Regions from separate parts of the Hymenobacter tibetensis genome, predicted to be linked through region 1. Evidence: riboswitches for the same ligand, from Rfam matches in the RefSeq annotation. Region 1 holds a riboswitch; each other region holds the start of a gene.
What was found. A riboswitch is a leader RNA that binds a small molecule or an ion and turns the genes downstream of it on or off. The one in region 1 is predicted to bind cobalamin.
Positions count from the first base shown of each region.

Region 1 (10,188 bases):
CGTTGCAACGTATCGGCGACGGGTACGGGGGCTTGGGCCTGCGTCTGGTACACGGTAGCCGCCAGCAACGGCGCTCCGAGGAGTAACGGTTTGGCCAGTGAAAAGAAAGGATGTTGGCGTAAAGAGTGCTTGTTCATGAAGTAGGGTAAAGCAAGAAATCAAGACAAAAATTAGCAGGTGGGCACTGCTGCCGTGCGCGGTTGGTTGGCTGGAATTTCCCGTAGCGTGCGCAGCATGGCTTCCATGGTGGCGTGCGTTTGCGGGGTCTCGGCGTCTATTTGGGTGGTCCAGAGCACGGGGTCGGCGGAGGTTGCCACACGCCGGGCTGCTGGGCCAGCGGTTGGCACGAACCCTTCGCGTTCCAGGGCGCGGCGCGTCCAAAATGCCACGGCACCTCCGCCGAGAATCTGCACGGCGGGGCCAGTGGGAGCGTGGAGGGCAAACGTGCCGGTGCTAGGGTCGAAGGCCAATCCTTCGCGGGTGAAAGCCGCCGCGAATTGTCCGCTTAGCACCAGGTCTTCGGGAGTGCCCGTGCGCAGTTCTCCGTCGGCGGGCAGCAGCCACACCCGGTCGGCGGCTTGCAGGGCTAAATCCAGTTCATGGGTGGAAAGCAGAATGGCCTTGCCAGTTTGCCGAGCCAACTGGTGCAGCAGGCGCATGAGGGCCACGCGGTTGGGCAGGTCGAGGTGGGCGGTGGGTTCATCCAGCAGCACGATGGGCGTATCCTGCGCCAGTGCGCGGGCCAGCAGCACCTTCTGGCGCTCCCCGTCGCTGAGTTCCCCTACTGGCCGGCGGGCGAAGCTGGTAGTGCCGGTAGCGGCCAGCGCCGCTTGCACGTGGGCGTCGTCTTGAGTTGACAAGCCGCCGAGCCAGCCGGTGTGGGGGTGGCGGCCCAGGCTAACCAGGTCTTGCACGGTAAGGTTGCCCGCCTCAACCCGGTCAGTGAGCACCACGCTCAGTTGGCGGGCTCGTTCAGTGGCGCTCAAGCTACTTAGGGCCGTGTCTGCTAGGTGTAGTTGGCCGCTGAGTGGGGGTTGCAAGCCAGCTAACGTGCGCAGCAGCGTGGATTTGCCAGCTCCATTCGGCCCCAGCAAACACACCAATTCACCGGGCCACAAAGCCAACTGAAGCGGGCCCGCTACCGGCCGGGGCGACTTTTTGTACACGTAGCCAACAGCCAACGCCTCGGCTGTGAGCAAGGGGATGCGCGTGGACATGGATTAAGAAAAAGACGAGCGAATAGATTGGCGGCGCAGCACCACCCACAATACTACCGGGGCCCCAAGCAACGAGGTTACCACGCTCAGCGGCAAGGTGATTTGACTGCCCGGCAGCTGCGTGATACAGTCGCAGCCCAGCGTGAGGGCGGCCCCGGCCAAGCAGGAAGCAGGCAATAGCACGCGGTGGTCGGCGGTGCGCAGGAGCGCCCGGGTAAGGTGGGGCACCGCAATACCCACAAACCCAATGGGCCCGCAAAAAGCCGTAATGGACCCTGCCAGCAAGCTGGTGCTCAGAATAATAAGGGTGCGGGAGCGGCCAACTCGTAGCCCCATGCTGCGGGCGTAGTTTTCACCCAGCAGCAGCACGTTCAACGACTTAGCCGACGCAAACGCCAACACCAGCCCCACACCAACCACCAGGGCCAGCACCGTCAGGTGGGCGCCTACCACGCCGCCCAGCGAACCAAACGTCCAGAGCAAGTACTCCTGGATCTGCTCGGGGGCGCTGAAGTACTGCCACAAACTCACTATGGCTCCGGTGACGCTGGCAATCATGATGCCCACAATAAGCAGCACCACATTGTCGCGCACTTTGGCGGAAAGGGCCAGCACCAGCCCCATAACCAGCGCGGCCCCCGTAGTGGCGGCCAGCACCAGGCTCCAACTGCCACCGATACCCAGCGCCCGAATGGCAAAACTGCCCGCCACGCTGCCGCTGGCCAGCATCACCACCGCCACCCCCAAGCCCGCACCCGCCGTGAGGCCCAGCACCGAAGGCCCGGCCAGCGGATTCCGAAACAGAGTTTGCATTTGCAAGCCACTAACAGCCAGCCCGCTGCCGACGGCCAAGGCCGTCAGGGCTTTGGGCAAGCGAATTTGCTGCACAATAAATTCCCAGGCGGGCGTCTTCCCAGGCCGGCCAAGCAAAATATCAACCACGGCCGAAAGTGGAATGCGCACCGAGCCCAAGGCAATATCGAGCACAAAACCCAGCACGACCAACCCAGCCAACACCACTAGCCACGCCGCACGCCGCCGGGCGCCAGCTGCTGCCGGCACACGTTGCGGCACCGTCGCCGCTACCCTTACGGTTGTGCTCATTTCAACTGCTGATAGTAGCACAAAGCCCCAGCTGGTAGCAGCTCGGGGTGCAGGATTCTCAGCAAATCGGCCAGTACCAGGTCGGGGCGGACTGCGCCGGATTCCCAGTAGTCGTTGGCGCCTTGGGCGTTGGTGCGGCGGTTGTTGTTGTAGACGCGTCCGCTTTTGAAGGATGCAAAAGCCGCGTAGCGAGCATCCTGGGCCACCACTTCTGCCTTGGTACTAACCGAGCCGGTATGTAGCCAATAATCGGCGGTGAGGGCCACCGGCGAAACGGTTTCAAACGACAGAGCCAGACTGCCTTGCGGGGACTTAGTTTTGTCCCAGGCGTAGGTGGTACCCGCGTCGCGCAGAAACTGAGCCATGTAGCTGTCGGTGTCGGGCACGTGCCAAACATCCTTGAACGGCATGCCTACCACCACTCGGGGGCGCTTGGCAGCTTTCTGGCCCAAGGTTGCCAGGCGCTGATACTCGCGCGCTACCTGCCCGAACTTCTGGTTGACCACGTCTTCTTTATTGAGTAGCACAGCCAACACTTTCACCCATTCCGCCCGGGCTAGGGGCGTTTTCTCCACCCACTCCGAATTAATCATGACGGGTATGCCCGCCGCGGCCAAGGTTTGGAAACGGGTGAGGTTTTCGCCGGGCCAGCCGGTGGTCATCACCAGGTCGGGGTGCCGGGCAATCAGCTGCTCGTTGTTGAGTTCTTTGCCCTGACCGACTTCATAGATTTTTCCTTCCGTGATGCGCTGCCGTACGCGCGGCGAGGAAGCGTATTTGAAGTTGCCCAGGCCCACCAGAATATCATCGGCCCCGAGGAAACTGGCCAGCGCCACGTGCATCGACGAAAGCCCTACCAAGCTGCGAATGGGCGTGGTAATAACCTGAGCATCGGGGTAGCCGGCGGGGCGGGCAGTACCGCGGGGCACCAGCAAGTAGCGCGTAGCCGTAGTTTTCTGCTCGAAGGGGCTTAGAATGGTAACCACCTTGCAGTTGCCGGCATAAGTGATGGTGAACCCCTTGGCGTATTGCACCGTGGTTCGGCCCCGGGTGGCGGGCGCCGCAGTAACTTTCGGTCGGGTTTTCGGCGGGGTGGTAGTTTGGCTGAAGCCCGCTGGGGACAGCAACAGCAGGCCAAGCAGCGCTACGCTGCGGCAAACCAACAAATAAACGGGTACGTCCCCAGCACGGCCGGGGAGAAGCGGGGAGTGGGGCATGGTACAACGAGCCTTTCTGCCGAAAGCTGTGACTGTATGGTGCAGCGGCAGGTCTTCTGACTTCCCCCACCGGCTGATGGCCTTCCCAGTTGTTGTATCAACCAGTGGCGCCTACGTATCAGCCGGCTTGTGGAGGGGGTTACAGCAGCGGAGACTGTCCCGGATTCTCACCGGATTCCCTTTTAAAGTCGTCCCGCACCGCGGAAACGACTACCAAATGCGTCGGCAAATGTAGAAGAAAATGCCGGACGACGTGCTTCGGGCAGTGGTTTACTGGGTTTCTATCAATTGCCGCACAAACTCAACCCGCACCGCTACCGAGGTTTTGGGCAGCTCCACCGTCGTGAACCCCAGGCGTTGGTAGGTGTGCTGCAAGGCGTTATAGAGCGCCTGCGCTTCGGCGAAGGTCTGCCAGCGCTCCGCGTCGTTCACGTAAATTTCCAGCCAGGGCGGCAGCATGAATACCGGCGTTTGGTACGCGTGCGCTTTCACTGCGGCGTAGTAGGGGGGCGGTACGGGCAAGCCGGCCACTTCCAAGTACGCAATGATGTCGGGCAGGCCCCGGTCGCAGAACGTGACACCGCCGCGGCGGGTAGCTTCTTGGTGCTGGGTTACCATGCGGGCCAGGGCTAGTTCGGCAAAGCCGGCCAGGTTGCGCCACGGCACTAGCTCGCTGTCTTGCGCCACCAATTCGCGAATGAGCTGGCGCGAAACTTCCTCGGCTCCCGCAAAGCCGGCTTGGCATAGCGCAGCGAGCAGGGTAGTTTTGCCGGCCCCGGGGCCACCCGAAATTACGTAGAGGGGCATCGTGCTTGATTTGATTTCACCCGCAAAAGTATCTGCTGTGCCGTTACCTTCCCCTGCTGAAAAATCTCAGTTTCTGCTGGCAGCCCCCGCCAGCGGCAACGGCAAAACCACCCTCACGCTGGGCCTGCTGCGCGCCCTGGCCCGGCGCGGGCTGGTAGTGCAGCCCTTCAAGTGCGGCCCCGATTACCTGGATACGCACCATCATACCCAGGCTGCAGGCCGCCCGAGCCTCAACTTGGATGTGTTTATGGCTTCGAGCGCGCACACCCAGGCCACCTACGCCCAGTACGCCGCCGCGGCCGACGTAGCGTTGGTAGAGGGCGTAATGGGCCTCTTCGATGGCGCCAACCGCATGCAAGGCAGTGCCGCCGACGTAGCCGAGCAGCTCGGTATTCCGGTGGTGCTGGTAGTGAATGCTAAGGCCATGGCTTACTCGGTGGCGCCACTGTTGTATGGGTTCAAGAACTTTTACCCAGGCATCCAGCTGATAGGGGCCATTTTCAACTTCGTAAACACCGCTTCGCACTACAGTTTTCTGCGCGAAGCCTGCCAGGACGTGGGCGTGGAAGCGTTGGGCTATCTGCCCAACAACCCGGCTTTCGTCATTCCTTCCCGCCACCTGGGGTTGTCCATCGACACCCATATTCAGTACGAAACCATTGTGGACGCCCTGGCCGATGCCCTGCCGCAAACGGTGGACCTCGACCGGCTACTCGAAGTCACGCGCCGAGCGGTGCCCACCACTCCTACGAAAGCGCCCAGCAAAAGGAACACGCCCCGCCGCCGCATTGCCGTGGCCCGCGACGCAGCATTCACCTTCACCTATCACCAGAATGTGCAGGCGCTGGCTGAGTTCGGCGAGGTAAGCTACTTCAGCCCCCTAACCGATGCAGCCTTACCTGCCGGCATCGACTTTCTGTACCTGCCCGGCGGCTACCCGGAGCTGTTTGCCGCCGAGCTGCACAACAACGAAACCATGCGCGCCAGTGTGGCCGCGTATTGCCAGGCGGGCGGCACCACGTACGCCGAATGTGGCGGGCTGATGTACCTGGGCACTGACCTGGTTGACACGCACGGACAGGCTTTTGCCATGGTGGGCGTGCTGCCGTGCACTACCTCCCTGGAAAACGCCAAAATGACCCTAGGCTACCGTGTAGTGGAATGGAACGGCCTGACCGTGAAGGGGCACGAGTTTCATTACTCGCAGCTGCAAGACCACGGCCTAACGCCTGAAGCGGCCCATATTACCAGTGCCAAAGGCGTACCCGTGCCCGTGCAGCTTTACCGGCAGGGCAACGTGTGGGCTTCCTACGTGCACCTGTACTGGGCTGAAAATACCGCCTTTATCGAGCAGTTACTCGAGGCCAGCTCTGGGGGTGCGTCGGTGCCACAGTAGGCCCACAATGCCTGCCACCAACACGGCGCACACGGCATGGTTCAGTTGGGCTACCCGGTTGATTTCGGTGGCCGCCAGCAGGCGCGGGTTGTTACCGATGTAGGGCTTGACCACTAGTTGGCCGTGGTAGGTATTCGGCCCGCCGAACCGGCAGTTCAGCACCCCCGCTAGGGCCGCCTCCGGATAGCCGGCGTTAGGGCTTTTGTGCTGGTGCCCATACCGGAAGATAAACTGAAAACCGCGCCAGCTGCCACCCAGCGCCGCCAATAAGCCGGCCGTAAGGCGGGCCGGCACCAGGTTCGCCACATCGTCGAGGCGGGCCGCGAACTTGCCGAACTGCTCGTAGCGTGGGCTGTGGTAGCCGAGCATGGAGTCTAGGGTGTTCACCATTTTGTAGGCCATCAGACCCGGTACTCCGGCCAGAGCGTAGTACAACAACGGGGCAACCACTCCGTCGCTGAGGTTTTCGGCCAGGCTTTCCAGCACTGCCGTCCGAATCTGCTGCACATCCAGCTGGGTTGTGTCGCGCCCGACAATGCGGGCGAGTTGCCGGCGCCCGGCTTCCAGGCCGTTGTTTTCCAACGCCGCAAACACCGCATGGCCTTCGCGCACCAGCCCCGTATTCGCCAAGCCATAGAACACCCACGCGCTGTTAATGGCAAGGCCCACTAGCGGCGGCAGGTGGCGTTGGGCGCGGTCCAGGAGCTGGAACACGCCAAAAGTACCGCCTACCAGGCCACCTGCCAGCACCGCGCCTTTGGCAAAGCGGTACGAGCCGTGGTTGAGTTGCCGCTCGCCGGAGGCAATGAGTGCACCGTAGGTGCGCACCGGGTGGGGCCATCCTTCCGGGTCGGCCAGCAGTAAATCGAGGGCGTAGCCAGCGGCCAGCGGTGCGGCTAATCGGCGAAATCGGTCCATTTTTGTAAAGCAGTTACCAGCAAGTTGTTGTCGGTGGCACTACGGGCGCCCACGCGGAAGTGCTGCGGCGTGAGACCCCGAAAATTCGCGGCGTCGCGCACGAGCAACCCGTGCTGGGAGAGCAGCCAGTGTTTGAGGTCGGCGGCAGTGCCGCGCTTGGTGGCCGCCAGAAAAAAGTGCGTATGGCTAGGTAAAACCTCGATGCCAGAGTTAAGACGAAGCTGCGCCACTAAAGCAGCCTTGTCGTGCAATACTTGCTGGATTGGGGGCTGCACCTGCGCGTAGTGAGCAAACAAAAAATGACCGGCTGCCGCTGCCAGCGCATTCACCGCCCACGGCATCTTGCATTGCGTGAGCTGGCTGATAAGCGCCGCCGAAGCCACCATGTAGCCAAGCCGCAGGCCCGGTATGGCGTAGGCCTTGGTCATGGAGCGCAACACCATCAGGTTGTTGAACCGGGCCAGCAGTGGAATAGCAGTTGTAATGCGGATGGTGAACTCCAGAAAAGCCTCGTCGAGCACAAACACCGTATTTGGATGGCGTTCTAGCAATGCAACCAGCACATGCTGCTCTAGCACGCTGCCAGTGGGGTTGTTGGGGTTGCAGATGAACACCAGGTCCGTGTCGAGCACAGTGTCTGCCTGTAGTTCCTGCCACGGCAGAAAACGCAACGAGTGGCCATGCAGGCGGGCGGCGTCTTCGTACTCAGCAAAGGCGGGCGTGAGGATAGTGGTGCGCCGCCCCGCCCAGGCCTGTGCTACCAGGTAGATACTCTCGGTGGTGCCGCTGCCTATCAGCACCTGCGCCGGGGGCACGCCGTGGTGCGCAGCCACTTGGGCGGCCAAACTCTCGGCCAGCACTTCCGGGTAGCGGGTTACGGTGGGCCACTGACTGAACACGTATTCCTGCAGCCCCGCGGGCGGCCCGCCATACCAGACGTTGGTACTGAAATCCGCCTTAATTGGCTGGGAATGGAGGTAGCCGTCGTCGCCGTGACCATGCAGCATAAGAAGCTAGAGTTAGGAGTGGAGGGCCGCGTACACCTGTTTCAGGTCTACGTTTTCGCGAATAAGCGCCGCCAGCCGGTCGTACTGACTGTTCTTGTACGCCGCAAAGTCCAGGGGAGCAGCGCGTTGCTGCGAGGTGTAGGGCGCCAGTAGGTGGTCGATAACGGATTGGTTGTCGAGGATGCCGTGCAGGTAGGTGCCCCAGCAACGGGCACTGGCCACGTACCCGTCCGGGGTGCCGTCAGCAAGCATGGCAACGGGTTGCGGCGGGCCGTCGGGGGTGGTGCGGCCCATATGGATTTCGTAGCCCACGCAGTCGGCCGTTGGGTGGTCGAGGAAGGTGAAACGGCGCTGTTGAGTAGTTTTGTCGCCTTGCAGCACGGTGCGGACCGGTAGCAAGCCCAACCCAGCGGCGGCAGCCACCGAGCTTTCCACGCCAGCAGGGTCTTCCACCGAAAGCCCCAGCATTTGGTAACCGCCGCAGATACCCACCACCGTTTTGCCGGCGCGGTGCGCCTGCCGGACGGCGGTAGCCAAACCACTACGTTGTAGTGCTAGTAGGTCGTCGATGGTGTTCTTGCTGCCCGGTAGTATAACTATGTCGGCACCCGCTAGGTCGGTGGCGTCGTGCGTGAAAAACAGGTGCACCCGGGGGTCCTGGCTTAGAGCATCGAAATCCGTGAAGTTCGACATGCGGCCCAGCAGCACTACGGCCACGTTCACCTGTCCTGCCACCCCGCCGCTGTGTTGCTTGCGGGCTAAGGCAACGGAGTCTTCCTCTTCCAAATAAATATCGCGGAAATAGGGTAGTACGCCTACCACGGGCACGCCCGTCAGGTCTTCGAGCTGCTGCCGGCCCTCAGCAAAGAGCCGGGCGTCACCCCGAAACTTGTTGATGATGATGCCTTTGATGCAAGCTTTTTCTTCGGGTTCCAGCAACGCCAACGTGCCGTACACGCTGCCGAATACCCCGCCCCGGTCGATGTCAGCAATCAGGTAGGTGGCAGCCCCCGCGTGGCGGGCCATGCGTAGGTTGGTGATGTCGCGGCGCTTCAGGTTCAGCTCCGAAATGCTGCCCGCGCCTTCGAGCACAATGGGGGCAAACCGAGCAGCCAACCGGTCGTACGCCTGCGTGGCCGCTCGAAACAGTTCGTGCCGGTCGTTTTCGCGGAAATATTCGTAGGCCGACTGCGTGCCCGCGGGCCGGCCGTTGAGCACCACTTGGGAAGCTTGGTCGGAGGTAGGTTTGAGCAGTACGGGGTTCATATCGACGTGGCAGGCAATGCCCGCTGCTTCCGCCTGCATGGCCTGGGCCCGCCCAATTTCCAGCCCCTCGGGCGTGGCGTAGCTGTTCAACGACATGTTCTGCGCCTTGAAAGGGGCAGGGTGGTAGCCGTCTTGCCGGAAGATGCGGCAAAAGCCAGCCGTGATGATGCTCTTGCCTACGTCGGAAGCAGTACCGACAAACATGATGGAACGAAGCATAAGGGCGAGGAAAGACGAAGGGCGGCAAAAGTAAGCGGTAATCCGACCCGTGCGCCTTCCACCCTAAAGAGACGTTTCCAGTGAATTGTTGGCGCGGCACCTTACTTACTTCACAGCCTGCCCATCGGAAATCCATTGTTGCTGCACGCCCCAGGTAAGATTCGGCGTATCGGCCGCTACCAGCGTGAGGGTGCCGCCCGCCGCTATTTCTTGGTGGGTCAGCCAGTTACGCTCAATAGGCTTGCCGTTCAGTTTGGCCGACTGGATGTAGCGCCGTACGGGACTGTAGTTTTCTACCTGAATAGCTAAGGTTTTCTTGGGAGCTACCTGAAGCGTTAGCTTTTCAAACAACGGCAACGACAGGTAGTACACTGGCTCACCCACGCAGGCGGGCATGAGGCCGCACGCCGTCAGCACGTACCACGCCGACATGGCGCCGGCATCGTCGTCCATGGTGCGCAGGTAGGCCTGGGGCTGGTTTTGGTAGATGCGGCCAATGTAGGGGTCAATGCCGCGGCTATTGTCGTTGAAATAGTGCTGCACCACGGTGTCCACGGCCAGTTGGTGCAAGAGGGCCTGGGATTTCCAGGGCTGCTGCGAGGCGTTGTAGAGCGCCGGGGCCTGCAAGTCGGTTTCGTTGGCGTGGTTGTAGAAGTCGCCGGCGAAGAAATTGTCGAGTTGCTGGCGGTAGGCCGCTTCGCCGCCCATTAGCGTTATCAAGCCTTTTACGTCGAACGGCACGGCCCAGCGATACTGCCAGACGGTGCCCTGGTACATGCCCCGCGCCGGCAGCTTATCGACATCGGGCTGAGTTATATCCGCGAAATCTTTGCGCCAATAGTTACGGTAGCCGAGAGCTTTCTGCCGGTACTGCGCGCTTAGCTTGTCGTCTTTGAGTTCGGCTAGAATCCCGGCTAGCGCCCACGCATCATAAGATGATTCCAGAGCCTTATCGGGGTGCGAATAATCGAGGCGGTTCACTTCACTGATCAACGAGTCGCGGATGCCGCGCAAATCCACTTTGTAGCCTTTGCGGT
Region 1 covers NZ_CP094669.1:3,615,367-3,625,554, reverse strand. The annotation lists gene MTX78_RS14400 (TonB-dependent receptor) at 1-137, opposite strand, end outside; gene MTX78_RS14395 (ABC transporter ATP-binding protein) at 171-1,217, opposite strand; gene MTX78_RS14390 (FecCD family ABC transporter permease) at 1,221-2,321, opposite strand; gene MTX78_RS14385 (ABC transporter substrate-binding protein) at 2,318-3,538, opposite strand; cobalamin riboswitch at 3,568-3,772, opposite strand; gene MTX78_RS14380 (AAA family ATPase) at 3,809-4,345, opposite strand; gene MTX78_RS14375 (cobyrinate a,c-diamide synthase) at 4,383-5,741, shown strand; gene cbiB (adenosylcobinamide-phosphate synthase CbiB) at 5,700-6,659, opposite strand; gene MTX78_RS14365 (pyridoxal phosphate-dependent aminotransferase) at 6,638-7,666, opposite strand; gene MTX78_RS14360 (cobyric acid synthase) at 7,679-9,151, opposite strand; gene MTX78_RS14355 (glycoside hydrolase domain-containing protein) at 9,257-10,188, opposite strand, start outside.

Region 2 (10,188 bases), 1.3 Mb from region 1:
CAGCATTTCTGGGATGCCCACAGTGGGTTCGATTCCTCGAATCAAGACAGCATCGGCTTTGCCCGCTTCGTTGGTGATAATGTTGAACAAGGCGTAGCGCCCGTACACGAGGTACACATAGGCTACGCCGCCTGGTTCATACATAATCTGGGTGCGGGCAGTGTAGCGCCCCAAATGCGAGTGGCAGGCTTGGTCGTTGATATGGGCGTAGGCTTCTGTTTCCACAATCCGGCCGCCGGTTAGCACTCCGTTGATGTTGGTGTAGACGTATTTGCCTAATAGGTCGTGGGCCACCTGCACGGGGTCAGGGCGGCGGTAAAAGTCAAGCGCAATCTTCATGAATACGACGAACAACTGTGGGTGTCACTGGAGAGCTATGCCTGCACTACGAAGAATGCTGCCTCAGGGCTTCTCAACAGCATTAGGGGCAGGCAAGCAGACCAGCCACCATGAGATGGATACGCACGCTACGGAAAACAAGCAACCGCAAACCAGAAACTCCTCTCTATCTTTGTGGCTGTAAAGGTGGCCGGACTCTGATTGGAGAGCGAGGCTGAAAAGGGAATTCGGTTGAAATCCGGAGCTGTCCCCGCAACTGTACGCTTCACGAGTTTGGCGCGCCTCTGCTGCCACTGTTTCAGCGAAAGCTTTTTCCAAACAACCGGGAAAAGCTGGAGAAATGGGAAGGCGGCGCACCGGAAGCAAGCCAGGAGACCTGCCTTTGCTGTTTTTATGTTCAGCGCTTTCGGAGGAAGAGCGGAGAACGAATGCAGTGGCGGCCTTCAAGTCGCTGATTTTTTTCTGTTTTCGGCCTCGGCTTTGGGGTGGTTGTCTGGTAAGCCAGAGCCACGCTGTAAGTTTTGAACTAAATTTTCCTGACTTGGAGATTTGGTTCCGATGATTGATTTTAGTGGGCAGTTGAAAAGCTCGAAGCTGCTTTGCCGCGGCGGCGCCACCGCGCTACTAGCCGTGCTTGGGCTAGCGAGTGCTCCAGCAAAGGCGCAGCAGGCCTCTACTTCTCCCCTCGACTCCATTCAATCGTTGCCCAACGTGCGGGTACAGGGTATTCACCTAAGCCGCTTTGCGGTTGGCAGCCGCGTCAGCACGCTCGATTCTAGTGCGTTTGCTATAACAGGTAGCACAGTAGCCGACGCCTTAGCAGTTCGCACCCCTCTCTACCTGAAAGAATACGGCCCAGGTCAGTTGGCATCCATTGCCATTCGGGGTACGTCGGCGCAGCATACAGCGGTACTTTGGAACGGCTTCAACATCATGCTGCCCACGTTGGGCCAGAACGACTTTGCCCTCCTACCATTAAGTGGCGTTAGCCAAGTGGCTGTACAGCATGGGCCGGCTGGCGGCACCTACGGCACGGGGGCAGTAGGCGGCACTTTGTTGCTGTCGGCCCCCGCCGTGTGGGGCGCGGGCCCCCGGGTACGGGTGCAGGCTGATGCCGGTAGCTATGGCCTACGCGCTGGCAGTGTAGAGGGCAGCTTCAGCAACCAACGCATAGCGATGCGCACGGCCGCCTCCTACCGCACGGCCGACAACGATTTTCCGTACGAAGTGCGCGAAATAACCGGCTTAACTCGCTACCGCCAACAAAACGCCGCGCAACAGCAGTGGAGTTTCGCGCAGGATGCTACGCTACGGGTAGGACAACAAGGAGAAGTGCAGGCCTCGGTATGGCTCACAGAAGCCAACCGCGAAATTCAACCTTCTATAGGTTCGGCCAATAGCAACGCCACCCAACACGATCAAAGCCGCCGGTTGCTGGCTGGGTACCGGCATGTTTCGGCGCGGCACGAGTCGGGCGTACGGGTGGCGTGGTTTGAAGACGTGCTCGACTACCTGAGCGACGGCGTGGAGAGTTTTTCACAAGTGCGCACAACGCAAGCCCAGGCCGACCATACCGTCAACTTCAAGAGCAAAGCCAGCCTCCGGGGCGGTGTAGAAGCGCAACATTTTGCTGTAGCGCCTGGCCTGTACAGAGGCGCCGTGGATGAAAACCGTTTTGCGGGCTACCTATTATTCCGCTACGACCCCCACCCAGTGCTGCACCTCTCTGCCAACCTGCGCCAGGCTATACTGCCTGGCCGCCAGGTGCCTCTTACGCCTACTGTTGGAGCGGAGTGGGAAGTGTTGCATACAGAACAGCAACAGGTACTAGTGAAGGCCAGTGCTTCGCGCAGCTACCGGGCCCCTACTCTCAATGAGCGGTACTGGCCCCAGGGCGGAAACCCCGATCTGCGACCCGAGAGCGGCTACGGGTATGAAGCCGGACTGCAACACAGCATCAAGCCAACCAAGCAGCTGAAAGTATCGTCGGAACTCACGGCGTTTCAGCAACTGGTAGACGATTGGGTGGAATGGCGCACCGATCCGCGGACCAGCTTCATTTCACCCAACAACCTGCGGCAAGTGCGCGCGCGGGGCCTAGAAGCCAGCAGCCACTTGACATGGCGACAGGGGCAGTACCAGCTTCAGGCCCGGGCTAGTTACGCCCTGACGCAATCAGAGAAGACACGCGGTGCTTCCGATGATTTGGTACCCGTTGGCAGACAGTTGGCATACGTGCCACTACACACGGCTGCCCTCACCACCGACCACAGCTGGCGCCGCTGGCAGGTAGCTACAGCACTCCGATTTACGGGCTACCGCTACGTGTATACGGGCACCCAGTATCTGCCAGCTTATGCCCTGCTGAATGCCACCGTCAGCTACACCCTGCGCCTACAGCAAACCTACGCGTTGACTGTGACCGGACAGGGCTTCAATCTTACCAATACCAGCTACCAAACCTACGAGGCCCGGGCCATGCCGCCGCGTTGGGGGAGCCTGGGGTTGCGCCTGCAATGGCGCTAGCATTGTTTTCACATCTTTCCTACTTCTTTTTCATGTCGACATCCTTCCGCATTTTTCCTTTGTTCACGCGTGCAGTTGCTGTGGGCGCCGGGGCACTGGCCCTTCTGAGCTGTAACCCTGATGACGATAGTCAGTCCACTCCGCTCTATAACTTGAGCAAGGACGGCAGCAACGTACTCGTGCTGAACGAAGGGCAGTTTGGCACGCCAAACGGCGAAATCAGCCTATTTAGCAAGACCACGAAGAAAATTCTGAACAACAACGCTTTCCGCACCATCAACCAGCGCGACATCGGCGACGTGATACAGTCCATGCTGGTTGTGGGCGACCGGGGATACATCGTGGTCAACAACAGCAAGAAGGTGGAGGTAATTGACGTTCGCACCTTCGGCGAAGTAGCTACTGTGGATGGCTTGGATCAGCCCCGCTACGCCGTAGCCGCCGGCCCCGACAAAGTGTATATCAGCGAATGGACATCGGGAACTACTGGCCGGGTAGCCGTGCTAGATACCCGCACCAACAAAGTCAGCAAAACAGTTCCGGTGGGTGGCCGGCCCGAGCAAATGCTGCTGGCCGGTGGCAAGGTCTACGTTCCGAACTCCGACCAGAACACCGTTACGGTAATCAATGCCAGCACCGACGCGGTGGAAAGCACCCTGACCGTGACGGAAGGCCCCAGCGCGTTGGTGCAGGATGCCTCCGGCGCTATTTGGGTGTCGTGCAGCGGAATCACCCGCTATGGTGGGCCTCCAAGCTACGCCGTTATTTCCTCCACCCCCGGCAGCCTAATCAAGCTGAATGCGGCGGCTTCCGCAGCGGCGCTTACCCTGCCATTCACTCGTAGCGGCCCCGCCAACTTGCAGCTCAATGCCGCAGGCACCGAACTCTATTACCGGTACAGTGGTGGAGTGTATCGGATGAGCACCACGGCTAGCACGTTGCCCACCACGCCGATAATCCGACGCAGCTTTTATGGCTTCAACGTTGACCCGCAAGACAATACCATCTACGGGGCAATAGCACCATACACTACCACCGGCAAGTTTATCCGCTACCAAGCCAGCGGTACAGCCATTGACTCTTTCAACGTAGGCTTGCTGCCGAACGGGTTTGTGTTCTACTAAACCGTGTAAAGCAATACCAACAGCATAACGGATGGCTTCAGTAGGCAAGCTGCCGTTCGCACTTCTTTTCAACAACAAAGGCCAGCTCCGTGGAGCTGGCCTTTGTTGTTGGTTCTGGTTTGGCAAAAAAGCTAATCTGCCATACCGTCGTTGTTGCGGTCTTTGCGGTCGGCGGCTTCTTCGTACACTTGGCGGGTGCTAGGAGCGGTGCTGGTGTCGGCCTGCGTGCCGGAGGTAGCAGAGTCGCCAGCGGCGGTGCCAGTCTGCAGGTCGTTGGAGTCGTTGTCTTTGGCACCATCACGCTCCACATTGGTGTCTCCGGTGTCGTTGCCGGTGTTGCAGGAAGTGGTGAAAGACGTGGCGGTGAGCAGGGCGGCAGCAACCAGCAGGCGGGGCAGCAAAGAATATTTCATGGCAGAAAGTAAGTGGAATGGCAGTGTGGCGGGCAAGATAGCCTTCGTCTACTACGGCAAAGCCCGAGCATCGTTACTGCTACGCGTAGCGCAGCCACTCTGACCTGTGGCAGAACCCGGTATATTTGCCGCTCTGTTGTTGATCTATGAGCCGTCCTGTTTCCCCTTCTTTCAACTATCAGCCACTGCTACGAAGAGCTGGTATTCTGGCTGCTGTGAGCCTAGCCCTAGCATTGGCGCTGATAACTTTTTTATTCGGAATTGAAGACGAATTTTTCAGCCGATGGATCAGCGCTTTTTTCGTATTTTTCTGGCTGTTGGCGGTAACATTTTTAGGGGTAGTGCCCTTTGTAACCTGGGTAGCCACTCACTGGTTTGGAAAGAGTTGGACGGGCGCTACGGCTCCGCTCCCTCGCAAAGCCAAACCGGCCTCTCCGGTGGCAACCGTTCGCAAACCTGTGCGTACAGTATCTGGTCGTAATAAATAATAATCCATAACCCGTGAAAACAACACTGCTTCATATCAAGAACATGGTTTGCCCACGCTGCGTGGAAGCCGTCCGCACCGTACTCGAGCAAGCTGGTTACCACCCGACGGAAGTAACGTTGGGCCATGCGCAGCTCGATAAAGACACTCCTGCCGACCCTGCTGCTGTGGCCCCTATCTTGCGTGAAGCTGGTTTTGACGTGCTCATGGGCCGAGCCGAGCAAATGACCGAGCAAATCAAAGGCGCTCTAGCTGAATACCTAGAGCACCTGCGCACGGCCCGGATGCCTCTTACCACGTCGGCTTTCCTTACCGACCGGTTTGCCGCCACGTACTCGCACTTAAGCAAAGTATTTTCGCGCACCGCCAACCTCACCATCGAAAAATACCTGATTCGGTTGAAGATCGAGCAGGTGAAAGAAATGTTGAGCTACGGCGAAATGACCCTCAGCGAAATTGCTGACCAGATGCGCTACAGCAGCGGCCAACACCTAAGCAACCAGTTCCGCCAAGTAACCGGCCGCTCGGTCAGCGAATTCCGCCGCGACATCCTGCCCAAGCGCTTGTCGCTCGACCAACTGGCTTAGTATATACAACGATATAGCAGTAAACCGCCCGGCTCCTTTCAAGGAAGCCGGGCGGTTCTTTTTTATTCGGGGTGTTGTGTACCGTTAGCCACTGGTTGGGAACGTACTGATGCCTAACGACGTTTTGCCGAGCCGTATCTTTGCGGCTCGCTTTGTTGTTGTATTGTCGTGTCCACTCTCCGTATCCTGCTTATTACGCCGCCGCTAACGCAGCTCAACACGCCGTATCCGGCAACGGCCTACCTAAAAGGGTTTCTGAGCGGACGCGGCTACAGCCATGTCAAGCAGGCCGATTTAGGCTTGGAGCTGGTGCTCAAGCTGTTTTCGGAAGATGGACTGCGGCGCGTGTTCGCAGCCATTGAAGCCGGCGGGTTTGAATTGAGCGACAATGCCCGCCGCATGCTGCGGCTACAACGCAGCTACGTGAGCACCATAGCGCCAGTGGTGCGTTTCCTGCAAAACAAGGATACCACGCTGGCCTCCCGCATCTGTCACAGCCGCTTTCTACCCGAAGCCAGCCGCTTTGATAACGTAGCTGATCTGGAGGCTGCCTTCGGTACCATGGGCCTCACCGACCAAGCACGGCACTTGGCTACGCTGTACCTAGAAGACCTTGGCGACTTGATCAAGGAGACGGTAGGACCCCAGTTCGGCTTTTCGCGCTACGCCGAGAAGCTAGCCATGTCGGCTACCACCTTTGATGCCATGCACGAGGCCCTACGGGCTGATCCCAACTTGCTGGACCTGATGCTGCTGGAGCTTCTCGATGAGCTACTAGCCCGCGTGCAGCCCGATGTGGTGGGCTTCACTGTTCCATTTCCCGGCAACCTCTACGGCGCACTACGGCTGGCAGACCGCGTAAAGGCAACCCGCCCTGCCACCAAAACCCTGATGGGTGGTGGCTACCCTAACACAGAGCTACGCCAGATTCAGGAGCCCCGCTTTTTCGACTATATTGACTACCTGACCCTCGATGACGGCGAAGGCCCCTGGCTACGTCTACTGGAATACATCAGCAAGCAACTGCCCGCTGTCAGCCAGCAGGTCAGCGAAAAGACTACACCGGCATACCAGGTAGCCAACAGTCAGCTAGTTGGCTTCTTCACCCAGACAGTAAGCACTATCCCGGATGTAGCATTGGAAAGCGGGCCGTTGACACCCGACAAGCACTACCTCACCTTGCAGCGCACGTTTTTGCGCGATGGCGCGGGGCAGGTGCAGTACATCAACCACCCACACCCCGATATTCCGCACCCGGAAGTGGGCACGCCGGATTATTCTGATTTACCGCTGAGCGAGTATCTGTCGGTGATTGAGGTGCTGAACCCGATGCACCGCCTGTGGAGCGACGGCCGCTGGAACAAGCTAACGGTGGCGCATGGCTGTTATTGGAAGCGCTGTTCGTTTTGCGACGTAACGCTGGACTACATTTCTCGCTACGAAACGGCGCCGGCTACCTTGCTCGTGGACCGCATCGAGCAGATCATAGCCCAAACCGGCCAAACTGGCTTTCACTTCGTGGACGAAGCGGCTCCCCCGCTGGCGCTCCGCGACTTGGCAATTGAGCTGTTGAAGCGCCGAGTTAGCATCACGTGGTGGGGCAATATTCGCTTCGAGAAAACCTTCACTCCCGACTTGTGCCGGCTGCTAGCTGCTTCGGGCTGCATAGCGGTATCGGGTGGTTTGGAGGTGGCTTCGGACAGGCTGCTGGCCCTGATGGAAAAGGGTGTGACCATTGCGCAGGTGGCTCGCGTAACGGATGGATTCACGCAGGCCGGCATTATGGTGCACGCTTATCTGATGTACGGCTTTCCCACCCAAACCGCGCAGGAAACTGTGGACAGCCTGGAGGTGGTGCGGCAGCTCTTTGCGGCGGGTATTGTGCAGAGCGGCTACTGGCACCGCTTCTCGATGACGGCTCACTCACCAGTAGGCAAGAACCCAACGAAATACCAAGTGGTACCGGTTGGCCCTGAGCCCGGCCCCTTCGCTTGGAACGACCTGTGGCACGACGACCCCACCGGCACCGACCACGAGCAGTTTGGGGCTGGCTTGGCCAAAGCACTTTATAACTACCTGCACGGTGTGGCCCTACAAGAGCCCCTCAGCTTCTGGTTTGATTTTCGGGTGCCCAAAACCACGGTTTCGCGTCAGCTTATCCAGCAAGCGCTACAGGAGCCTGCCAAGCCTGATGTGGCCAAACAGAACCAACGGTTGTTTTGGCTGGGCAACGCCCCCGAGCTACGGCAAGAGTCCGGCAAGAAAGGGCCGCGCGCCGTTCTGACCTTCTATGAGCAAGCCGAAGACTTCGAAGTTACTGTGCCGGCGGCTTTGGGTTCCTGGCTTCAGGAAGTACTTGCTACCCTAACGCAGGAGTACGACACCAAGCTTTCACTTAAGGATATAGCCCGCACCTTTCCGGCCGGGCATTCCTTCCAGCAGTTTCTGGAGTCGGCGGCGTGGCAGCTGCTACGGGAGAAAGGCTTGTTGGTGCTTTAAACGCCGCTAGTTGCTACGCCATTCCTTCACGGCAGTAGTGTAGCCAGCGGCTGGCCGGGGCCACGTCCATTTGCCTTCCGCACTCAGACCGCCGGGCACCCGAAAATTGGCATCGGCCTTTGGAAACGTACGAATTACAATCCCACTACGGCGCGAACCGCGTCCGCCACGCAAGCGCTGCGTGCTTTCCTGTACGTTCAGGGAAGTATCAGCAGCGGCGTATAAGCCCAGCATGGGTACGCGCTGGCGACTAAGCGCCTGAAACGGCTTGGCCTCATCAGCAGAAGACACGGGTACATTTTCCAGCACGACAAAAGCCGCCCGGGGTGAAACCAACGTGGCAGCTGGCACCACGGCCGCTGCTGTAGTACCGCGGGCCCATACCCCAATGCGGGTGGTGTCAATAGTTGGAGCCCGGCGTAGGGCGAGCAATATCGTGGTGGCCGTACGTAGTGCGGTAGAGTCCTCGGGGGAAGTGGCCGGGGCGACAGTCACCACAGTGGTAATGAAGCCTTGCCCTGCTAATTGATTTGCTCGGGCATTGGCAACGTTCTGGTGGGTTGCATCTGTGAAAAGAGCCACAGCCGAGTGCAACGAGGCAGTGTCGTTGGGTACGAGCACAGTAAGAGCAGGCGCGTTCAAGCCAGCTTGGGCAGGCAGTTGCTTTTCCTGATATGAGCGAGGCTCAGGCTGGCCGCGGCGCACCCACACAAAATCGGCCCGGGCGCTGTCCTGAGCAAGTATGCCCCGCAGGAAATCTCCCTCCCGGATAGCGGTGATCTGCATACCACCTGGCTGGGCGGCCTCTTCGAAGCGTAGCTGCGGCTCGGTATAGCTTAAGTTGGTAGCGGCAAAGCCCAGGTCTTCTATTTCGGGGAAGTGCAGATCCGCCTCTAGTTGGCCGGGCCGGCTTTCGCGCAGGTCCAATACAGTTTGCAACTCGGTACCCTGGTAGCTAATGGTGCCTTCATAGTGACCAGTAGGCAACGAAACCACGCTTTTCTGCCCAGAATCGAGGGAACAACCCGCCAGCAACACGACAAAGGCGGGCCACCACACGAGCCAGCAGCCCCAAAGCGGAATGGAATCCAAGGATTTATTTCTCACGCAAACAGCAGGATGAACCAAGCCCAAAGGTAAAGCCGGAAGTTTAACTTCGTTTGAACACCTCACCACCTCGCCTACCACCACCGCCGAAACGCTACAATCCTTTGCGCATCAGCAGATCGGTCTGCACGTCGGTACCCAACACAAATTCGTGCTGCCCGATGACTTTGAACCCGAACCGCTGGTAAAACTCGATGGCGCGCGTGTTCTTTTCCCACACCCCCAATACCACCGAGCGGCAAGCATTCTTCCGAGCCTCCTCGATAGCGCGGCGCATCAAGGTGGCACCTAAGCCAGTACCTATCCAGTCTTGGCGCACGTAAAGCCGCTCTATCTCAACCCGTGCATCTGGTGTCTTGTTGGCTTCCACTCCCCGCGTGGAATTGAAATGTAGCTTGGCGTAGCCTACCAGTTCTTGTTGCATGCGCGCCAGCAAAAACACCGTATCGGTGTCTTCTAGCTCCGCTAGTTGCTTTTCCGCACTGAAGTTGGCCGCTATGTACGCAGCCATGTCTTCGGGGCGGTTATCGGCCGCGAATGTATCTTGAAACGTCTGGCGACCTAAGTCAGCTAGCTGAGTGGCTACTGCTGCGGTGCGCCGGGCAATTGAAATTAATAAGGGAGATGACATAGTAAAGGCAAAGCTACGCACTACTTGGTAGTGCAATGCACGGCATTCAAATGCTACTCTCTTATGGCGCTTTCACTCGCCGGGCCATACGCCACCCTAGCCATAGCAACAGCACCCCACCCAACAATAAGAGCAAGCTGAATACGAATTGGCGGTTGTACAACGCGGCCACACCCGCCTGCTGGTAGGCATAGTACGTCACATAGATGCGCAAAGCCAGCGCCACTAGCAACATAAAACCAGCCAGCATATTCAAACGGCCTACGAGACGGCGCGTAACGGGAGGAAGCGGAGCCATAGAAACAGAATTGGTGAGCGAAGCAGCCGGAATCAGGAACGCCGACAGGTTGAAACTAGTAAACCCGCCGCTGAATTCCCTGACTTGTTAATAAGAACTGCTTTCCTAGAGCTGGGTAGCGTTGTAAATTGACAAGTACCCCTTATTTTTGTTTCACCAAGCCCCGCGAGAGTAGCT
Region 2 covers NZ_CP094669.1:4,876,473-4,886,660, forward strand. The annotation lists gene MTX78_RS19655 (DNA-3-methyladenine glycosylase) at 1-339, opposite strand, end outside; cobalamin riboswitch at 507-737, shown strand; gene MTX78_RS19660 (TonB-dependent receptor plug domain-containing protein) at 898-2,865, shown strand; gene MTX78_RS19665 (YncE family protein) at 2,898-3,989, shown strand; gene MTX78_RS19670 (hypothetical protein) at 4,121-4,402, opposite strand; gene MTX78_RS19675 (AraC family transcriptional regulator) at 4,904-5,476, shown strand; gene MTX78_RS19680 (B12-binding domain-containing radical SAM protein) at 5,645-7,975, shown strand; gene MTX78_RS19685 (hypothetical protein) at 7,982-9,082, opposite strand; gene MTX78_RS19690 (GNAT family N-acetyltransferase) at 9,177-9,713, opposite strand; gene MTX78_RS19695 (hypothetical protein) at 9,775-10,011, opposite strand; tRNA gene MTX78_RS19700 (tRNA-Gly) at 10,177-10,188, shown strand, end outside.
Region 2: another riboswitch for cobalamin. It lies ahead of MTX78_RS19660 (TonB-dependent receptor plug domain-containing protein); the one in region 1 lies ahead of MTX78_RS14385 (ABC transporter substrate-binding protein).

Region 3 (10,188 bases), 730 kb from region 1:
GTCTGCATCAAGAAATCGGCATCTCCTTGATTTTTTATCGAAATCCACATAGCATGTAAAGCTGAGCACTTTACCTGAACTTCTCTTTCAGCAGTTCCAACTCTACGGCTGGCGAAATCTTCTCGTACAGAATATGATAGGCTGCCGACGTGATGGGCATGGGCACCATCAGCTTGCGGTTCAACTCGTAAATGCTTTTCACGGCATAGTATCCTTCGGCAATCATGTTCATTTCCAACTGTGCCGACTTCACCGAGTAGCCACGGCCCACCATATTGCCGAAAGCTCGGTTACGCGAAAACTGCGAATAGGCCGTTACAAGCAAGTCGCCGAGGTAGGCGGAGCCGGATAGGTCGCGGGGTTGGGGGTTGAGGGCGTGCACGAAACGGCGCATTTCCTGGATGGCATTGCTCACCAGCACCGCCTGAAAATTGTCGCCGTAGCCAAGGCCGTGCGCTATGCCAGCAGTCAACGCTATAATGTTCTTCATCACCGAGAAATACTCGATGCCGTCGAGGTCCTGGGCGGGATTGGCTTTCACGTAGCGGTTGCGCAGCAGGCGGCAGAAATCCTCGGCCAGCACCGAATCAGGCGAGCCGATAGTGAGGTAGCTCTGCTTTTCAAAAGCCACTTCCTCGGCATGGCACGGCCCTGCTACCACCCCAATCTGCGTGTGCGGCACCCGAAACCGCTCAGCGACGTAGTCGGTTACCAGCACGTTTTTGCCTGGTATCATGCCCTTGATGGCCGAAATAATCCGCTTGTTGCGCAGCGCGTCGCGGTCCAGCTTGTCAAGTACGGCTTGCACAAAAGCCGCCGGCACGGCTAGCACCAGCCAATCAGCTTCGCGCACAACCTCTTCCAAGTCGGTGGAAGGAAAGACGCGGGTTAAGTCGTGGGCTACCGACGAGAGGTAGCGCGGATTGTGCCGGGTGCTGCGCAGGTGTTGCACGTCGTCTTTCGAGCGCAGCCACCAGCCTACCCGGGCTCCGTTTTCCGACAAAATCTTGGTGAGAGCAGTGGCCCAGGAGCCGCCGCCGAGCATGGCTATTTTTTCCAACTAGGTAACAGGTAACAGGTGGCAAGGAATAGGGCCGCCGCGCGGCCGGAGCCGGTCCAGACGCCCTACTCCTCAAATGTGCGAAGTTTCCTTAATAGACAAGCCCTTGACGCATATCAATCGTCAAGGGCTTGTTTTTCTTTCAAGTTGGGTTCAGCAAACAATACGCTGCTGTACTCAAGCGAACTGCCTAGGCAGCAGTCTAGTTGTTGTCTTCCGGCCCTTCTTTCAAGGCCTCTTTGTTGAGGCTTTTGGCGTCCTTTATTACAACAGGCATATCATCTTTCAGGGTCTTAGCAACCGCCCGGAAGGGGCCGCTTACCACCTGAGCACCCGCTTGCAAGCCACTTAGAATCTCGATGTTCTGGAAGTCGCTGATACCGGTTTTGACGGGCGTCATCACCGCTTTGCCGTTTTTAATCACGAACACCACTTCCTGCACGGCCGCCGCCTTGGGAGTTGGAGTTGCTTCGTTGGCCGCGCCCCCCCGGCTCACCCGTACACCCGGCGCCTTATTAGAGTCTTTACTCTCGGTCATGGCGCTATCCGAACGGGTGGTGACGGCCGCGAGAGGTACACTCAACACGCCCGTTTTGCGGTTGGTAATAACGTCTACGGAGGCCGTCATACCGGGCCGGAACGGCACCACGGTGCGCCCGTTGGTGGTGCGCAGCAAGTGCCGATACGAGTCCGGCAGCAACCGGATGCGCACTTCGAATTCGGTAACTGCTTCAGCCGTCAGGGCGTCTTTGGCGGTATTGGCAATGCTGGTTACGAGGCCGCGAAACTTCTCGTCCTTGCTGGCATATGAATCCACTTCCACGATGGCTGAGTCGCCGAGCTGCACGTTGATGATGTCGTTTTCATTCACGTTGACCCGCACTTCCATGGAGTTCAGGTTGGCGATGCGCATGATTTCGGTACCCGCCATCTGCGACGTACCTACTACCCGCTCGCCTTTCTCCACGTTGAGCTTGCTTACAGTGCCACTTACGGGCGCGTAAATGGTGGTTTTGTCGAGGTTGCGGCGGGCTTCTTCCAACCCGGCCTGGGCGCTCTGTACGTTGCTTTGCGCGGCCCGGATACTCTGCCGCGCACTGTTTAGCTCTTCCTGCGACGCTTCGTAGGCTGCTTTCGCCGCCTCATAATCTGCCTGCGAAATCACCTTCTGCTTGTAGAGCGACGCATTGCGGCGGTACGTTAGCTCGGTTTGTTTGGCATTGGCAATCAGCTGTTGTAGCCGGGCCTGGGTCTGGCCTACGTTGGCCCGCTGCGAGTTCACCGCCGCCGACTGCTGGTTGACCATGGCCTGGTAGTTATCGGGACGAATGCGGAGCAGCAGTTGGCCCTTCTTCACCGAATCTCCTTCCTGCACATACAACTGAATAATCTCCCCCGATACGTCGGGCGAGATTTTCACTTCTGTTTCGGGCTGCACCTTGCCTGAGGCACTAACCTGCTCCACAATGTTGACCGTGGTGGCCTTGGCGGCCGTTACCTCCGTACCGGCTGGCTTACCTATCCAGCCCTGCTTTTTGCCCACCATAAAGCCGACAACAAGCACCAAGACAAGGCCCAGCAGAATATAGAGTAAGCGGTTGTTCTTCATGAAAGCAAAACTGAGTGACTAAAGAGAGAGTGGAGAATAACAAAGCAGCGTTCAAGCAAAAGTACTCAGCGGCTCAGTTAATCAGCTATCCTAAAGTGCAAGTGGGCGGCCCTGATAGAAATCCAGCACCTTACGGCGGAAAATAAACTGGTATTTATTCTGAATCATCGTCGATTCGGCACCCGCCAGGTTGTTTTTGGCGATGTTGAACTCCGTGCCGTTCAGCAAGCCGTTGTTGAAGCGGATTTCCGCGTTGCGGTAGGCGGCCGTCAGGGCTTCCACCTGCCGCTTCGAGGAAGTGAACTGGCGTTGAGCCGCAAGGGCATCGGCGGCCGCTTGCTGAATGTTCTGCCGCAACGTCAGGCGGGTTTGCTCGGCTTGCAGTTCGGCTTGTTGGGCGGTTACCTGGGCCCGCTGCACATTGGTACGCGCCTGGAAACCGTTCAGAATAGGAATGTTAAGATTGAATTGCAACTGCCGGCCAATGTTGTCCTGCAATTGATTAGAGAACTTCGCTGGCAAAAACTCCACCCGAGGCTGCCGAGGCTGCAGCACCCCAAAGCCCGTGAACTGGCCGTTGTCGAGGCGTACGACCGGAATAGGAACCGCCTCGGTGGAGTCGCCGCTGAATACGCGAGCCAGCCGCGACGACGAGAAACCCGTGAACACACCAGCGGCAAAGGTGAGCCGCGGCAGGTACGCGCCCTTCGCTACATCCACGCCCATTTGCGCGGAACGCACGCGCAGGTCGGCCGCTTTTACGTCGGGCTGTAGCCCCAAAGCTGTTTCGTAGATAGCACTCGGCTCGGCATCGTAAGCGGCTTGGTCGTCGGGGTCAGCCAGAGCTGGCATGTCAATGCGAAAAGCCGCCGCGCCGGCAGCATCTAGGTTAAGCAACTGAATCAGAGTGAGACGAGCCAAGTCGCGCTGATTCTGAGCCGTAATAACCGTTAGCTCATCGGAAGCCAATTGGGCCTGGCTGTCGAGCAGGTTGCTTTCCGGCACCGAGCCAGCTTTGAGCAGCTTGCGGGTACGCTCCACCTGCTGCTGGGTGCTGTTAAGCCGAGTTTGGTTGGTACGAATCAACTCCTCCGACAACAGTAGCTGCAAGTAGGCAGAGGCCACATTCAACGACAAATCGTTGCGCGCCTTCTCTACATCGCCTTGGCTAGCCTGCAAGTCCAGGGCGTTCCGCTTCACAGTGTTGCGCAGCTGGAACCCCGAAAAGAGCGTAACCTGCGAGAAGGCCGAGAAGTTGTTGGAGCGAATAGTTTGACTAACGAAGTCGTTGGTCAGAGGATCCAGACCAGTACCGTAGTTCCAGGTTTGGCTACCGCTTAGGTTGAAAGTAGGTAGCAAGGCCCCCCGCCCCGCCCGCTGCGTCACTTTGCTGGCCTCTGCATTCAACTGCGACTGCCGAACCGTCAAGTTGTGCTCCAGGGCATAATTGACAGCACTTTGCAGCGTGAATGGTGCGCCAGCAACCGCAGTTGGCTGGGCTAACGTGCCGGCGGGCGGCTGGGCCGGCGGGGTAGTTTGGGCCAACACGGGCTGAACTACGTGCGTTAGCAGCGTAGTGGTCCCTACCAGAGCCAGCAAACGGGTCAGCGTAGCAGTTGATTTCATCTTGACAGCTTGAAGTAATAAGGTCTTGGAAGGCAGAGGTGAAGGCAGGTCTACATCCGAGGCCATGCCATGCAGCAGCTAATCTATGGTTGGAATATAGGTCACGCGGTGCACCCAGCTCAACTGGCGCAGGTAGGCCAGCGTCACATCTTTGATGCTGGAATCCATCTCAATGAACTGCCGAGCTACGTCGTTTTTTCCCTTGCGTGATACCAGCATCGTGGCAATGTTGCAGTCGTCGTGCGCAATGACGGAGGCAATGAAGGCAATAGAGCCCTTGGCATCGTCGGCATCAAGAATGAGCGTGTGCAGGCTGCCAGAGAAGTCGGACGGGAAGCCGTCTACCTCCACAATGCGGATGACGCCGCCCCCGCGGCTTTGGCCTACTACCTCCACGACGTGGCCAGTACGCTCATCGCGCAACTGCACTTTAATGGTGTTGGGGTGCATCGTAGACGCGTTGCCTACGCCCTGAAACGTGTACTGCAAGCCGGCTTCCCGCGCATGATCGAAGGCTTCGCGGATGCGCACGTCGTCGGTGGTCATGCCCAGCAGGCCCGCCACAATGGCGCGGTCGGAGCCGTGCCCTTCGTAGGTGCGGGCAAAGGAATTGTAGAACGTGATGGTAGCGTGGGTCGGTACGCTACCCAGAATACGGATTGCGGCGCGGGCAATGCGCACCACGCCCGCCGTGTGCGAGGAACTGGGCCCGATCATGACCGGTCCAATCATGTCGAAAATACTGCTTTTCTCAGCCATAAGACAGGGTAAAGGTATCAGATTCGACGGGGATACCAAGGGACAAACAACCGGTGCATTTTCCAGCGGCAGCACCCGGGAACATGCTGTCTGTAGGATAGATGCTGCGTAGCCTGCTGGGGTTGCCCGGGCCTCGCCGATTCGTTGGCTTTTTCGTTCTTTGTGCCGTAATCACCCACGCCGCCCACGTATTTTTTCTCATGCCTACCCCCCAAGACGAGTTTCCGGAAGCCGTATGGAGCCAGCTACGCCGGCTGCAGGAAAAGTATAGTGCCGACGGCCAAGACCTGGCCGCCTATCTGGAAGGGCTGTACTTCGCTGACTACATCAACTACTGGGACTACATCAACCTCGATACCCTACTTAGCCTGCAACGCCCACTCACCAAGATTCCCGACGAGCGAATCTTTATCATGTACCACCAGATTACGGAGCTTTATTTCAAGCTCTGCCTTTGCGAGTACGAGCAGATAGGCGAATTGCAGCACCCCACCCTACAAGAGGTGGTGCTACGAGTAGGCCGCATCAACCGCTACTTCGAGAACCTGATCGACTCGTTTGATGTGATGGTGGATGGCATGGACAAGCAGCAGTTTCTGCAGTTTCGAATGTCCCTGATGCCTGCTTCGGGCTTTCAATCGGTGCAGTATCGCATGATTGAAATTGCTAGCACCTCGCTCGACAACCTGCTGGACAAAGAAAAACGGCGGCTGCTCGGGGAGGCCGCCGCTCATGATGAGTTGCTTGGCTGCATCTATTGGAAGGCTGGAGCAACGATTGAAGAGAGTGGTGTCAAAGCTTTAACGCTCATTCAGTTCGAAGAAAAATACACCCAGCAGCTCGCTACCCACGCCGCTCATTACCGCGACCGGAATGTGTGGAGCGTGGTGCAGCGCTTACCTGAAGAAGACCGGCAGCATCCGCGCTTGCTGCGCCAACTCAAGCAACTGGATGTGAACGTGAATGTGAATTGGCCCCTAATGCACTTCAAGTCGGCCGTGCGCTACCTGGAGCGGGACCCTACTGCATTAGCAGCCACCGGCGGCACCAACTGGAAGAAGTACCTGCCTCCCAAGTTCCAGCGCCGCATCTTCTACCCCCAGCTCTGGAGTGCTCAGGAATTGGAAGACTGGGGAAAAGGCTGGGTGGAAAGCGTACTAGGCGACGAGCCACGGGCGTAGCGTGTCACGTGCGCTTTGGGCGGGACAGTAGTACAGCACAACCAGACTAGCAAACAGGTTAGGAAGAGACTAGTGGCTGTAGCGGCAACACGGGGTGGAATCCAAGTCTGCATCTGCATTTTAGAGTAGAGGCCTCTAGTGAACCTGAGAGAGCTTCCATTCCGGTTACGGTCGGTATTGCCAATTAACTCATCCACGGCTTGCTGAAAGGCAACACGTATAAACGGTAGCCTAGTATGCGTTGATCAGTATATAAAACAACAGGGCCACCGTTTCCTAGAAACGGTGGCCCTGTTGTTTAGCCTATTTTCGGCGGTTGTTACTTTACAGTGAAAGCAGCCTGCGTGTTTTCCCAGGCCATCGTTACGGTGCCGGCTTTGTCGGCGGCTATGGTGAACTGCTCAACGGGTTGCGCCGTTTTAGTTGGCTTCACTTTCACGCGTAGCGCGTCTTGCTTCTCATCGTATTTAAAGGCGCCCCACTGCTTGGCCGTCTTATTGAAGATGATGGTCCACTCCTGCTCGCCGGGGATGGTGAACAATGCATAGGTGCCGGCTGGTAGCGCCTGACCATTGATTTTGACGGCTTGCTTGGCTTCGAACGTGGTGGCCTCGTTGGCACCGGTGCGCCACACCTTACCGTAGGGCTCTAGCTCACCGAATATCTTGCGGCCCTTCATCGAAGGACGGCTGTACTCGATAGTGAAACCAGGACCCGCCACGGTAGCCATTGGGCTTGGACGCTTGGACTTGTCTTCCGGCATTTTTGTTTGGGCGAAGGCACTGTTACTACCGAGTAACAGCAGCCAAACAAAAACAAGCAGAAATTTAGAAGTGTGGTTACGCATGACGGTAATGTGGAAGGGTTGGGAAAAAGTGAACGAGAGCATGATAGTATAGGCACAGACGCTATTTTCAAAACAAAGACGTATGCCCGACAAGCGCAAGGCAAATAACCTGCCACGCAGCGGTGGGGCCCTGCTTGAAACGCCGTGTTAATGATGCAGCCCCCTGTTCGAGAGGCCACCGGACGGACGCAAACACCTATACCAGGTGGAAGTTGAGCTTACAACCTACCTTTGCCCCTTGTTGTTCTTTGTTCGATTTGAATTCAGACGGCGAAAGGTTTTCGGGTAATACCGAAATGAAAAGGGAACCGGGTGTAAATCCCGGACAGTCGCGCTACTGTAAGTAACGAAGAGTTTTCATCCTAGCAAACCCATTGGCTGGCACCAGCTGGCTGAGAAGGGAGGTGAAAACGTTACAAGTCAGGAGACCTGCCTTCCGCTGAGTTGATAAGGTTGCCTTCGCGAAAAAGGTCCTTGTTGGGTGCTGAAAAGCTGTGTGAGCAGCCACCGTAGAGTGGCACAGGCTACCGCATGTCTTGTTCTCACCTACCTAGACTTAAGGTGCAGGCTACCGCCAAATTGAGCGAAGGGTTAGTCAGTTCCTTGTCAACCCCCTTCTTTTATGTCCTTGTCTTTGACCGACAAAATTGCCCGCGCCGAAACGCGCATCTTCAAAGCCGTTTTTCCGAACACCACCAACCACTACGATACCCTCTTTGGGGGCGCCACTCTACATATGATGGACGAAGTGGCTTTTATTACGGCCACCCGTTTTAGCCGCCTCAAAATGGTTACGGTTTCGTCAGACAAAGTGGACTTCACGCATCCTATTCCCGGAGGCAGCCTTGTGGAGTTGATTGGTACCGTTGTACGGGTAGGCAATACCAGCCTGCAAGTGCAAGTCGAGCTGTTTGTGGAACAGATGTACTCCGAAGAGCGTCACCGAGCCGTTTCCGGGCTATTTACCTTCGTTGCTATTGATCAGGACAAGCGGCCTGTGCGCATTCTGGCAGAATAAGAAATTGTGAACGGCCGCATTTCTTGACAGTCAAATACTTTATATTCAAATAGTACTGCGCAGCACATTTTTGGATGCTCCCCGATAGCGCTATATACTGAACCTTTTTTGCTTCCTCTTTAGTTAGAAAGGCCGTACAGAAGTAACTCCGCTGCATTTGCCTGTTGAAAGATGGACCATCAGTATCACCCTGACTTAAGCGCCCGTTTGGAAAAATCATTTGAAGAGGCCGACAAAGCCCGTGAGCAGCTCACTGAATCGATGTCTAACGCCGTTGCAACCAACTGCGACCTGCTCCACCACGGACTTGTAAGCGCCAAAGGGCTCGAAGTTACTACGGAGATGTACCGGCATATGCTGGGCCAATTGCTGCGCAACAGCTCCGGGGAAGTTAGGGCTCAGGTGCTGAGCACCTTCAACCAATCCATGGAGAAATTCTGGCCGCGCAAAAAATCCAACGATACCGATACCCTGGCGTTCAGCGAATAGCTCCTAGGCAGTTGTTGCAATCACCACCTAGCTCGTTGTTGCTTCTAGGAGTGCTACCTCACTGAATACTCCCTCCTACCTGGGCCCCGTTGGCTGCTGCAAAGTGCCTGGCGGGGCTCGTCGTTTGCGGCGCACTTTCACCCGTTGAAAGGTGTTACGATGGCAGCAGGTCTTACCTTTGCTGTGTACTCCCTGATTCTACTGGTTCAAAGGATAACCACCTTTCACCGTCTTTATGTCTGATTTCAAGCAAGAAGTGGAAGTGCTAGTGCCGCCGGCAGTAGCCTATGATGAGTTTAAACGGTATCGGGCCCTGTTAGCAGCGGCCAGCCTCACGCCCGGCCAAGCCGATTTTGTGCACCTGCGCAAACGATCTATTGATGCCCGCGGCCGGCAACCTCAGGTACGGTTGCGCGCCGATATCTACCAAACCCCGCCGCCAGTCGGCCTGTTCGGACCCTGGTTTCAGTATCCGGATGTGCGCCACGCTCAGCGCACCGTCTTGATTGTGGGAGCTGGCCCGGCCGGCTTGTTTGCGGCACTACGGGCCATTGAACTAGGAGTGCGGCCGATAGTACTGGAACGAGGCAAGGATGTGCGCACCCGCCGCCGCGACTTGGCGGCCCTCAACAAAGAACACCTCGTAAATCCCGACTCCAACTACTGCTTCGGGGAAGGCGGCGCCGGCACCTACTCCGACGGCAAGCTCTATACGCGCGCTACCAAACGCGGCGACGTTGGCCGGATTCTGCGCTTACTGGTGCAACACGGGGCCACTCCCGACATTCTGGTTGATGCTCACCCTCATATTGGCACCAACAAGCTGCCCTCTGTGGTGGCGGCTCTACGGGAAAGCATCCGTCAGGCCGGAGGGGAAGTGCGCTTCGATACCCGCGTAACGGATCTGCTGCTGGAAACCCACCGCTTGCGTGGAGTGGTTACGGCCGCTGGCGAAGCACTGGAAGCCTATGCCGTTATCCTGGCTACCGGTCATTCTGCCCGCGACATCTATGAGTTGCTGCACCGTCGTGGGGTCCTCATCGAGGCCAAACCCTTTGCTTTAGGCGTGCGAGTAGAGCATCAGCAGCAACTTATCGACCAGGCCCAGTACCGGCTACCTGACCGCGGCCAGTTGCCAGCAGCTTCCTATTCATTGGTGCACCAGACGCAGTGGCAGGGCAAACAACGCGGCGTGTTTTCGTTTTGCATGTGTCCGGGGGGCTTCATTGTCCCCGCCGCTACTGCGCCCGGTGAAGTGGTGGTGAATGGCATGAGTCCCAGCCGCCGCGATTCTCGTTTCGCCAACTCGGGTATCGTTACGGCCATCGAGCTAGAGGATATGGATCTGCGCCAGTACGGGCCGCTAGCCGGGCTGCGGCTACAGGAGCAGATAGAGCAACGGGCTTGTCTGATAGCCGGCAACACGCAAGTAGCCCCCGCCCAGCGCCTAGGCGACTTCCTTAAGAATAAAGTTTCCTCGGACTTACTGGAAACCAGCTACCAGCCTGGGCTCGTGGCAGTATCCATGGATGAGGTCCTGGGGGCAGGACTGGCGGAGCGCTTGCGTCAAGGGTTTCGCAATTTCGGGCAGAAAATCCC
Region 3 covers NZ_CP094669.1:2,881,390-2,891,577, forward strand. The annotation lists gene MTX78_RS11510 (hypothetical protein) at 1-50, opposite strand, end outside; gene MTX78_RS11515 (NAD(P)H-dependent glycerol-3-phosphate dehydrogenase) at 71-1,060, opposite strand; gene MTX78_RS11520 (efflux RND transporter periplasmic adaptor subunit) at 1,263-2,669, opposite strand; gene MTX78_RS11525 (TolC family protein) at 2,760-4,295, opposite strand; gene sdaAB (L-serine ammonia-lyase, iron-sulfur-dependent subunit beta) at 4,374-5,054, opposite strand; gene MTX78_RS11535 (tryptophan 2,3-dioxygenase family protein) at 5,255-6,235, shown strand; gene MTX78_RS11540 (DUF2911 domain-containing protein) at 6,555-7,082, opposite strand; cobalamin riboswitch at 7,341-7,533, shown strand; gene MTX78_RS11545 (acyl-CoA thioesterase) at 7,705-8,100, shown strand; gene MTX78_RS11550 (hypothetical protein) at 8,272-8,589, shown strand; gene MTX78_RS11555 (NAD(P)/FAD-dependent oxidoreductase) at 8,825-10,188, shown strand, end outside.
Region 3: another riboswitch for cobalamin. It lies ahead of MTX78_RS11545 (acyl-CoA thioesterase); the one in region 1 lies ahead of MTX78_RS14385 (ABC transporter substrate-binding protein).